2 regions of the Bacillus luti genome follow, and region 1 is predicted to be linked to the other one. Evidence: riboswitches for the same ligand, from Rfam matches in the RefSeq annotation. Region 1 holds a riboswitch; the other holds the start of a gene.
What was found. A riboswitch is a leader RNA that binds a small molecule or an ion and turns the genes downstream of it on or off. The one in region 1 is predicted to bind cyclic di-AMP.
Positions count from the first base shown of each region.

Region 1 (4,428 bases):
CAGAAGTGTTAACTGGGATGGAGATTCATAATATTGAAGATAGTAAGGAAGCTGCGAAGGTATTGCACGAATTAGGTGCTAAATACGTGCTTATGAAGGGCGGACACGCAGAGTATCAAGGGAATGAAGTAATTGATTTACTCTTTGATGGAGAAGAGTTTATTGAATTTAGAAGTGAACGAATTCCTTCGAAACAAACGCACGGAAGTGGCTGTACATTCGCGTCTGCAGTTACAGCTGGACTTGCGAAAGGATACTCGATGGAAGAGGCAGTTCAAGAAGCGAAACGATTTATTAGTATAGCAATTGAAAATCCGTTGAATATCGGTAGTGGTCATGGACCGACGAATCATTTTGCGTATAAAGTGAAACTATAATCAGTGTGGGGGGTTCATCCCCTACTGATGATTAGTTGAACCAATCGGGCGTTTACGGGCAGTTGATCTGCCACCTAACTTCTTTGCTCCAGCCGAATTTTGAGGTGGAAGTTTTACTGCCCGTTAATGCGGGATAAAGTGAATAAAACGAGTGTGTAGGTAAGTAAAAAGTCAGTTTTATAACTGGCTTTTTTTCTGTTTACTTTTTCCAAATATAGGAGTAATATATCAGCCAGAATATATTTTTTGTAATACGCTGAGTCCAATTATATGGAGCGGAGGAACCAATTTGTGCAGTGTCACTTGGGGTGAATCTTTCAATTTTGAAAGTAGGGCTACTCTCAAAGTCCGAATCCGACAGCTAACTTCGTAAGCGTCTTGAGAGAGGACGGTGCCATGATGGATACATCACTTCATCGATCTGATTAGTATAGGGGAATATCAATCTATGCTTGGGTTCTTTTATGCTAAGGAGGATGAGGTACATGGAACTAACACTTATTTGTGTTGGAGAAGAAAGCAAGGTAAATAGTTTAATAGATTTAGTAGCCTTTCAACATGAGTTAATTATTTTTACAGCAAATGAAGAGATAGCGGCTGAAGTGAGGAATTGTGGGTTTGACTGGACGTATAGTTGTAGTAAAGAGCAGGATTTTACTAGTATTTGTGAGTGTATTAAGAAGGTGATTTTACTAGGGGATGAGCTTCCAATCATTAGTTTCTTTACAGAACACATTCGCTTTTCTTTTCAAGCACCTATTACTGTTGTTACAAGGAATAAACGATATCCAGCGAGGCTCTATGAAGCAATTGGAGCTACATTTGTCGTGTTTACGAATTGTGATAATATTGCTTTTTTATTTTTTGAATAGGGTGGGGGAAAAGAAGATGAAGGTGTTGTTACTAGGAGATATAGCGAATCGTTGGGCAGTATCGGTAGATCGAGTTCAAGAATTGGTGGTGCTCGATCCTATTTTTCCAAGGCCATATATCATATTGCCATCGAAAGATGCTTTATATTTAAAAACAGATGTTATCGAATATGAGCAGCTCCATTCAGAATTGTCACAAGTTTATATTCGCGGGAGAAATTTGCGTACATTTTTACGAGGAGACTAAAAGTTGAATGAAAAAAGAGCGAATGCGAAGTGCAACAAGCTATGCACTTCATGTCATTCGCTCTTTTTATTTCGTATTTAAAAGATCATTTCTGTGAAAAATAAAGAAAAGGCGAGAAAATAGATGAAATAATATTAATAATACTCAATGTAAGCGTTTAAATAGATGGATATTTTCTTATTTTCAGTAATTTAGCTCTTTACAAGTAAAAAATAGAGGAGTATATTTACTCTCATAAATCATTCATAAAATTTCCAAAAAAACCTAAAATCGCTGAGTTCCAGAAATGGAGCGGGGGAACCAATTTTGTGCATCGTCACTTGGGGTGAATCTTTCAGTTTTGAAAGTAGGGCTACTCTTTAGGCCCGAATCCGACAGCTAACCTCGTAAGCGTTTAGAGAGGAGGTTTACTTTGTGTTGTTCATTTCGAACACTAAGTAGAGCTTAGTGTTCTTTTTTAATATTTTAATGGAAAATTTTAACAAAAAGAAGTGAGGGATAGTTATGTTAGATGTTGTAATGATCGGGATTTTTGTTGTGTTAGTCGCATCGATGGCAAGTCTTGCGAGTTGGTCAGATAAAGTTGTGAAAGAAGGTAAGCAATCATGATGATTGCCTTATCGGTTATTGTTGCAGCAATTACGGTGTACTTAGTGTATGCATTATTAAATCCGGAAAAGTTTTAATTAGGGGGAGTCATTCATTATGATCTGGGTTGCAGTCGTTATTACAATGCTATTGTTTATTCTTGTGGCAAAGCCAACGGGAATTTATTTAGAGAAAGCCTTTCAAGGTAGTAAAAAGCTAGATAAAGTATTCGGGCCTTTTGAAAAACTTATTTTTAAAATTACGGGTGTAAAAGAATACAATCAAACGTGGAAACAGTACGCACTATCATTAGTTTTATTAAATGGATTTATGATTGTTGTCGTGTATTTCATTTTCAGACTACAAGGAGTATTGCCATTAAATCCAGCACACATTGAAGGAATGGAGCCTACGCTTGCTTTTAATACAGCAATTAGTTTTATGGCTGATACAAACTTACAGCATTATAGCGGTGAAAATGGTTTATCTTATTTATCACAATTAATTGGAATTACATTTTTAATGTTTGCAGCACCAGCAACGACGTTAGCACTCGTTATGGCATTTATAAGAGGACTTGCTGGAAAAGAACTCGGTAACTTTTTCGTTGATTTTACGAGAGCACTAACGAGAGTATTTCTTCCTATCGCATTTATTGCGGCACTATTCTTTGTCGCACTTGGTGTACCACAAACGTTAGACGGGGCAGTTACAGCACAAACAATTGATGGGGCAAAGCAAAGTATATTACGCGGACCTGTTGCATCATTTGTTTCAATTAAGGAACTTGGGAATAACGGTGGTGGATTTTTCGGAGCAAACTCTACACATCCTTTTGAAAACCCAGGACAAATGAGTAATATTTTGCAAATGATGCTTATGATGTTATTGCCAACAGCACTTCCATTTACGTACGGACGAATGGTAGGGAATAAAAAGCAAGGGCGCATCCTTTTTGTTTCACTATTCATGGTGTTTCTACTAGGATTTATAACGATTACGACATCTGAACTAAACGGGAATCCGGCATTAAATGGAATGGGTATTGAACATGTACAAGGAAGTACAGAAGGAAAAGAAGTAAGGTTCGGAACTGTATTCTCTTCTCTTTATGCGACTGTAACGACAGCTGCTGAAACAGGGGCTGTTAATACGATGCACGATACGTTAACACCAATTGGCGGGTTAGTTCCACTTGTAAATATGATGTTAAATACAGTGTATGGCGGCGTTGGAGCAGGTTTTGTGAACATTATTATGTATGCGATTATCGCAGTGTTTATATCTGGGTTAATGGTTGGACGGACACCAGAGTTTTTAGGTAAGAAAATTGAGGGTAAGGAAATGAAATTAATTGCGGTAACAATTTTATTTCATCCATTGCTCATTTTAGGATTTTCAGCATTAGCTCTTTCAACAAGTTTAGGGACGGATGCTATTTCTCATTCCGGTTTCCACGGTTTGACGCAAGTGGTATATGAATATACATCGTCAGCTGCGAATAACGGATCTGGATTTGAAGGATTAGCGGATAATACACCGTTTTGGAATATTACAACTGGTTTAGTTATGTTTTTAGGCCGCTATTTCAGTTTAATTACGATGCTAGCTGTTGCAGCTTCATTGAAAGAAAAGACGGTTGTACCAGAAACAGTCGGAACGTTCCGTACGGATAATAGTTTATTTGGCGGCATTTTCATCGGAACAATTGTAATTGTCGGTGCATTAACATTTTTCCCGATGTTAGTACTCGGTCCAATTGCAGAATTTCTTACATTGAAGTAATGGAGGGTAAATGATGAGACCGGTAGTAGTAAAAGAAAAAAGAGTAAATGAGTCACAAATACATGCTGTAGAAGATGAAGTTAGACAAGCGAAAACGATGGATCGTGATATCGTGATACATGCGATGAAACAATCCTTTGCGAAATTGAGTCCGAAAGTCATGATCAAGAATCCGATTATGTTCGTTGTGGAGATTGGATTTATCATTACGTTCATTTTATCGTTTCTTCCAAGTCGTTCTAGTAGTGTACCAGGATGGTTTAATATAACTGTTTCTCTTATTCTATTATTTACAGTTTTATTTGCTAACTTTGCAGAAGCATTAGCGGAAGGACGGGGGAAAGCACAAGCCGATTCTTTAAAACAGTCGAAGAAAGATGTTTTTGCAAATGTTGTAAAAGAAAATGGAGACATTGTTCAAGTTTCAGCAACGGATCTGAGAAAAGGTGATGTTGTTATTGTAAAACAAGGAGAAATGATTCCAAGTGATGGGGAAGTAATAAAAGGATTAGCGTCTGTCGATGAATCTGCGATTACAGGGGAATCAGCTCCTGTAATA
Region 1 covers NZ_CP040336.1:4,367,454-4,371,881, reverse strand. Annotated here, with positions in the region: gene thiD (bifunctional hydroxymethylpyrimidine kinase/phosphomethylpyrimidine kinase) at 1-377, shown strand, start outside; cyclic di-AMP (ydaO/yuaA leader) riboswitch at 622-769, shown strand; gene EUC40_RS22150 (hypothetical protein) at 863-1,249, shown strand; gene EUC40_RS22145 (hypothetical protein) at 1,266-1,496, shown strand; cyclic di-AMP (ydaO/yuaA leader) riboswitch at 1,758-1,903, shown strand; gene EUC40_RS22140 (SipW-dependent-type signal peptide-containing protein) at 2,001-2,105, shown strand; gene kdpF (K(+)-transporting ATPase subunit F) at 2,102-2,182, shown strand; gene kdpA (potassium-transporting ATPase subunit KdpA) at 2,202-3,869, shown strand; gene kdpB (potassium-transporting ATPase subunit KdpB) at 3,883-4,428, shown strand, end outside.

Region 2 (4,428 bases), 1.0 Mb from region 1:
CGCTTCACTTTTTCAATTGAAATATCCATATATCACAAGAAAAACCTCTACTTACTCATAGACACAAAAATTATATCAATATATCTTTTTAACTCATATGCAATTATGCATAGCATATACATAAAAGGGATAGCTTCAATTTCTTGAAGCTATCCCTAAAAATCTTCTTACTTTTTCAAATGATATGGAACTGTCGTAATAACAACATTTCGCTTATAGAGTAAATACGCACGAATGAGTAAACTAGATTGATTATGAAGAATGTTATGCCAACCTTTTTTCGGAATGAACTGTGGTATAACTACAGTAACTCGGTAATTTGATTCACTCGCTTTATATTGTACTGTATCAATAAATTTAGTTAACGGCTGAATAATACTTCTATAATGAGAATGTAATGTAACAAGCCTTACTTCAGGTTGCCACTTCTTCCATTTCTCTTCAAATTTCTTTTCCTCTTCTCTATCAAAAGCAACATATACAGCGATAACTTGATCTGCTGAAAGAGATTTCGCATAGTTTAATGAATTTTCTACTACATGTGTCATACCAGCTACAGGAACGACAATTACATTTCCTTCAATCGGAACAATTCGCTCACAAGTTTTTAAACTTAGTTGGTCTCCTACTGCATCATAATGCTTCTTAATTCGGTGGAACAAGAAGATGATAGCAGGTAAGAAAATAAGAATTGACCAAACTTGTGCAAATTTAGTTAAAAAGAACATGCTCATTACGATAAAACTAATGACTGCACCAATTAAATTGACCGTTAATCTTAAAGCCCATCCTTCTGGTTTTTCACGAAGCCATTTTAATACCATACCACTTTGAGAAAGTGTAAATGGAATAAATACACCTACTGCATATAACGGAATTAAATGTTCTGTTTGCCCTTGGAAAGCTACAATTAAAATAATTGAAGCGATTCCAAGTATAATAATACCGTTTGAGTAACCTAAGCGGTCTCCTCTAATCGTAAACATTCTCGGTATGAACTTATCTTTTGCAAGGTTAACTGCTAATAACGGAAATGCAGAATATCCTGTGTTTGCAGCAAGAATTAATATTAAAGCAGTTGTACCTTGTATAAAATAGTACATGAAATTACGTCCAAATGTTTGTTCAGCAATTTGTGAAACAACTGTTACTTCCTTACTTGGAGTAATTCCGTAATAATAAGCTAAGAAAACAATTCCTGAAAATAAAACTGCAAGTAATGCACCCATTGCAAGCAATGTTTTTGCTGCATTGTTTGGTGCAGGATCTTTAAAGTTTGGAATTGCGTTTGAGATCGCCTCAACCCCTGTTAAAGCAGAACTACCTGATGCAAATGCTCGTAACAGTAAGAACAAACTAATTCCTGCAACTGGTGTTCCAATCGGCGTGTGTAAAGTTGGTGAAACGTGACCCGTTAAAATATTGTATATCCCTACACCAATTAATATAAATAGTGCTAAAACGAATAAATAAACCGGATATGCTAAAACAGAAGCTGATTCCGTTACGCCTCTTAAATTTAAGATGGTAATAAATATAACAAATATAATCGCAATGATTACATTATGTGCATGTAAACTAGGAAAAGCAGATGTTAGCGCATCTGTACCTGCAGACACACTTACCGCAACCGTTAAAATATAATCGACTAATAAAGATCCTCCAGCAATTAAGCCTGGATTCATCCCTAAATTTTCTTTTGATACAACATATGCGCCCCCGCCATGCGGATAAGCAAAAATAATTTGGCGATAAGATAAAATAAGGGCTGTCAATAATACTAATACCCCAACAGCTATCGGAATAGAATACCAATAAGCGATTGCTCCAAGACCTGCTAGTGCAATTAATATTTGCTCTGGACCATATGCAACTGATGACAATGCGTCAGAAGATAGAATGGCTAGTGCCTTCGTTTTATTAAGCTTTTGCTCTCCTAACTCAGTTGATTTTAACGGCCTTCCAATTAAAAATCTTTTAATAGATGAAACCACAGCTGTCCACTCTCCAATAATTTTGTACGAACGATTCTGCTTGTTACAGCCAGTAAACCATTTCTTCGGAAAACAAAAAATGTCTACAAGCCATAGCGAAATAGACTTGTAGACATTATTTTTTTTGTCGCACAAGCTCCACCTTCCTTCTCAATATAACGCTTACGAGGTTAGCTGTCGGATTCGGGCCTATGAGTAGCCCTACCTTTTTCAAGGATTCACCCCATTGGATTAAGAATTAATCCGTAAGAACGGGTCCCCCGTACCATGCGGTTTCAGCGATTTAGAAAATTGAAACTGTGGATTATAATACTCCTTTATTTTCAAAATGTAAACAAAAATTTTGAAAAAGAAAAAATTAAAATGATTGCGCATAATCCGCCGGTAAATATACATAATGAATACTAAAAAATCGATAAAGGAGACTCATATGTCTAAAGAAAAGAAGCCTATTTTTTCCGATTCCTATTTAGATGCGTTAGCAAATGAAATTAATCAATTATACGGTAAACGTGAACAGGAAATAAATTTGACAGATAGAACGAAAAGAAATAAATAATTTGTCATAAAAAAAGAAAGCAATACACTTATATATTGCTTTCTTTTTTATTTTTTCATACATCCAATTGTATCGCTGATCTGTTAAAGGTCATTTCTTCATACACTTTCAAATTTTGATATACTGCTCCTAATAATGGTGCTTCTGTAGAAAATTGTTCTGCTACATCTAGTAAGTACCCTTGTAAGTGGTTCCCTTCAATAGGCGAACCTTTTTCCATATCACGCTGCATCGATGACTTCATATCATATGAAATTTTATCAATTGTTTTCATATGTTCCTTTGTAATATCATCCTTAAGTGGTGCCCCAATATATCTCATAATTTGCACACATTCTTTAAATAAGTTTCGGATAAAATCGTGTCCACCTTCGCTTTCACGGATCGGTCCTATTGGTGCACGCATTAATGTTGTCACACCTGACATTACAGTAATAAATAAATATTTATGCCACATATCTTGCATAATATTTTCACTTAAAACAAAACTAGATTTCGTACCTGCAAATGCTCTAGCGATATGCTGTATTCTCTCTGAATCTTGAGACTTCATTTCTCCAAACACAAGTCTATTGGCAGCGCTAGTTTGTACAATTTCTCCTTGATCGTTTAGCGTCGTCTCGATAAAGCATAAACCGCCAATCACTTTTTCCACGCCAAATTCTTTTTGTAATAGTGATACATGAGCAATGCCATTTAACAATGGAATAATCATAGTATTTTCACCTACAAACGGCTTCAAATCTTGAATTGCCTCGTTTAAGTGATACGCTTTTGTTGAGAATAAAATAACATCAAACGGAAAAGTTCGATCTTCTTTCGTTATTAATTTCGGTTGAAAGGAAAAATCCCCGTTCACACTACGAATAACAAGTCCCGTTCCCTCTAATTGCTGTTTTCTTTTACTGCGAACAAGAAACGTAACATCTTCCCCTTTTTCGACTAATCGGCCACCAAAAAATCCTCCGACGCCACCCGCTCCTAATACTAAAATACGCATACAACATCCCCCTTTTCAAAATACAATTTTATAACATTTCGTATACATAACATTATACATGTCCCTCACTAAATAAGCAGAATTTTCATTCTTAATCAAGTATAAAACAGTGGTTATTTTCAAATGAATTTGGGCATGTTGTTTTTATAGCATATATGAAAGGAAACAAAGTAAATGGAGGCAATACAAACAATCGAGGAAAAAGATGTAACAACAGCTATATTTCAATTTATATTCCCGTTTTCTTTTAAAACTGGATATGAACAAAATATGTTCCCTTTCTTACAGAAAAATGATTTTCACCCTTTTCGACTCGATCATCTTGAAAATGAAAATACATACTACGGAAAGTTTCAAGTTTCACATCAAAATATGGAAGCATATTATCTTTCATTTACAAATAAAATACTCTTTCCTCACTCAGAGCATCAAAAAGGATTGCAGCGCTATTCTAAAGATCTTAACTTAACTGGACATTTAACAACAAATCTTATTTCCGTTCCATTCAACATTCATTCTATTGACGTAACACTTTGTCCTTATGAGCTTGGCTTCTTAACAATTCGGACAGAAGTAGAAACCGCTCCAAACATGACATTATCAGAAGCAATTGAATTTGCGGCCCGTTTCCGTGTACTTGAAACTAAAAATGATACAAACGAGACTATTTGTATTGAATGCAATGGAAAAAAGTATTCCCAAGTGGAAAGATTCATTTTTGGTTATTTATTTCATGGCATAACAGATTTCTTTGAGAAGAAGAGATTAAGAAGTTCTTACTTTCAAACCTTTCCTTTCTTTGAAGATCAGCGAATGTACGTACAAACTTTATTATCTATAAAAGAAGATATGGAACTGAATGAAGTGGATGTTTA
Region 2 covers NZ_CP040336.1:3,333,239-3,337,666, forward strand. Annotated here, with positions in the region: gene EUC40_RS16930 (APC family permease) at 168-1,994, opposite strand; cyclic di-AMP (ydaO/yuaA leader) riboswitch at 2,139-2,285, opposite strand; gene EUC40_RS27445 (hypothetical protein) at 2,425-2,553, shown strand; gene panE (2-dehydropantoate 2-reductase) at 2,609-3,553, opposite strand; gene EUC40_RS16940 (hypothetical protein) at 3,728-4,428, shown strand, end outside.
Region 2: linked by a shared signal. The riboswitch ahead of EUC40_RS16930 (APC family permease) and the one ahead of EUC40_RS22140 (SipW-dependent-type signal peptide-containing protein) in region 1 are both predicted to bind cyclic di-AMP.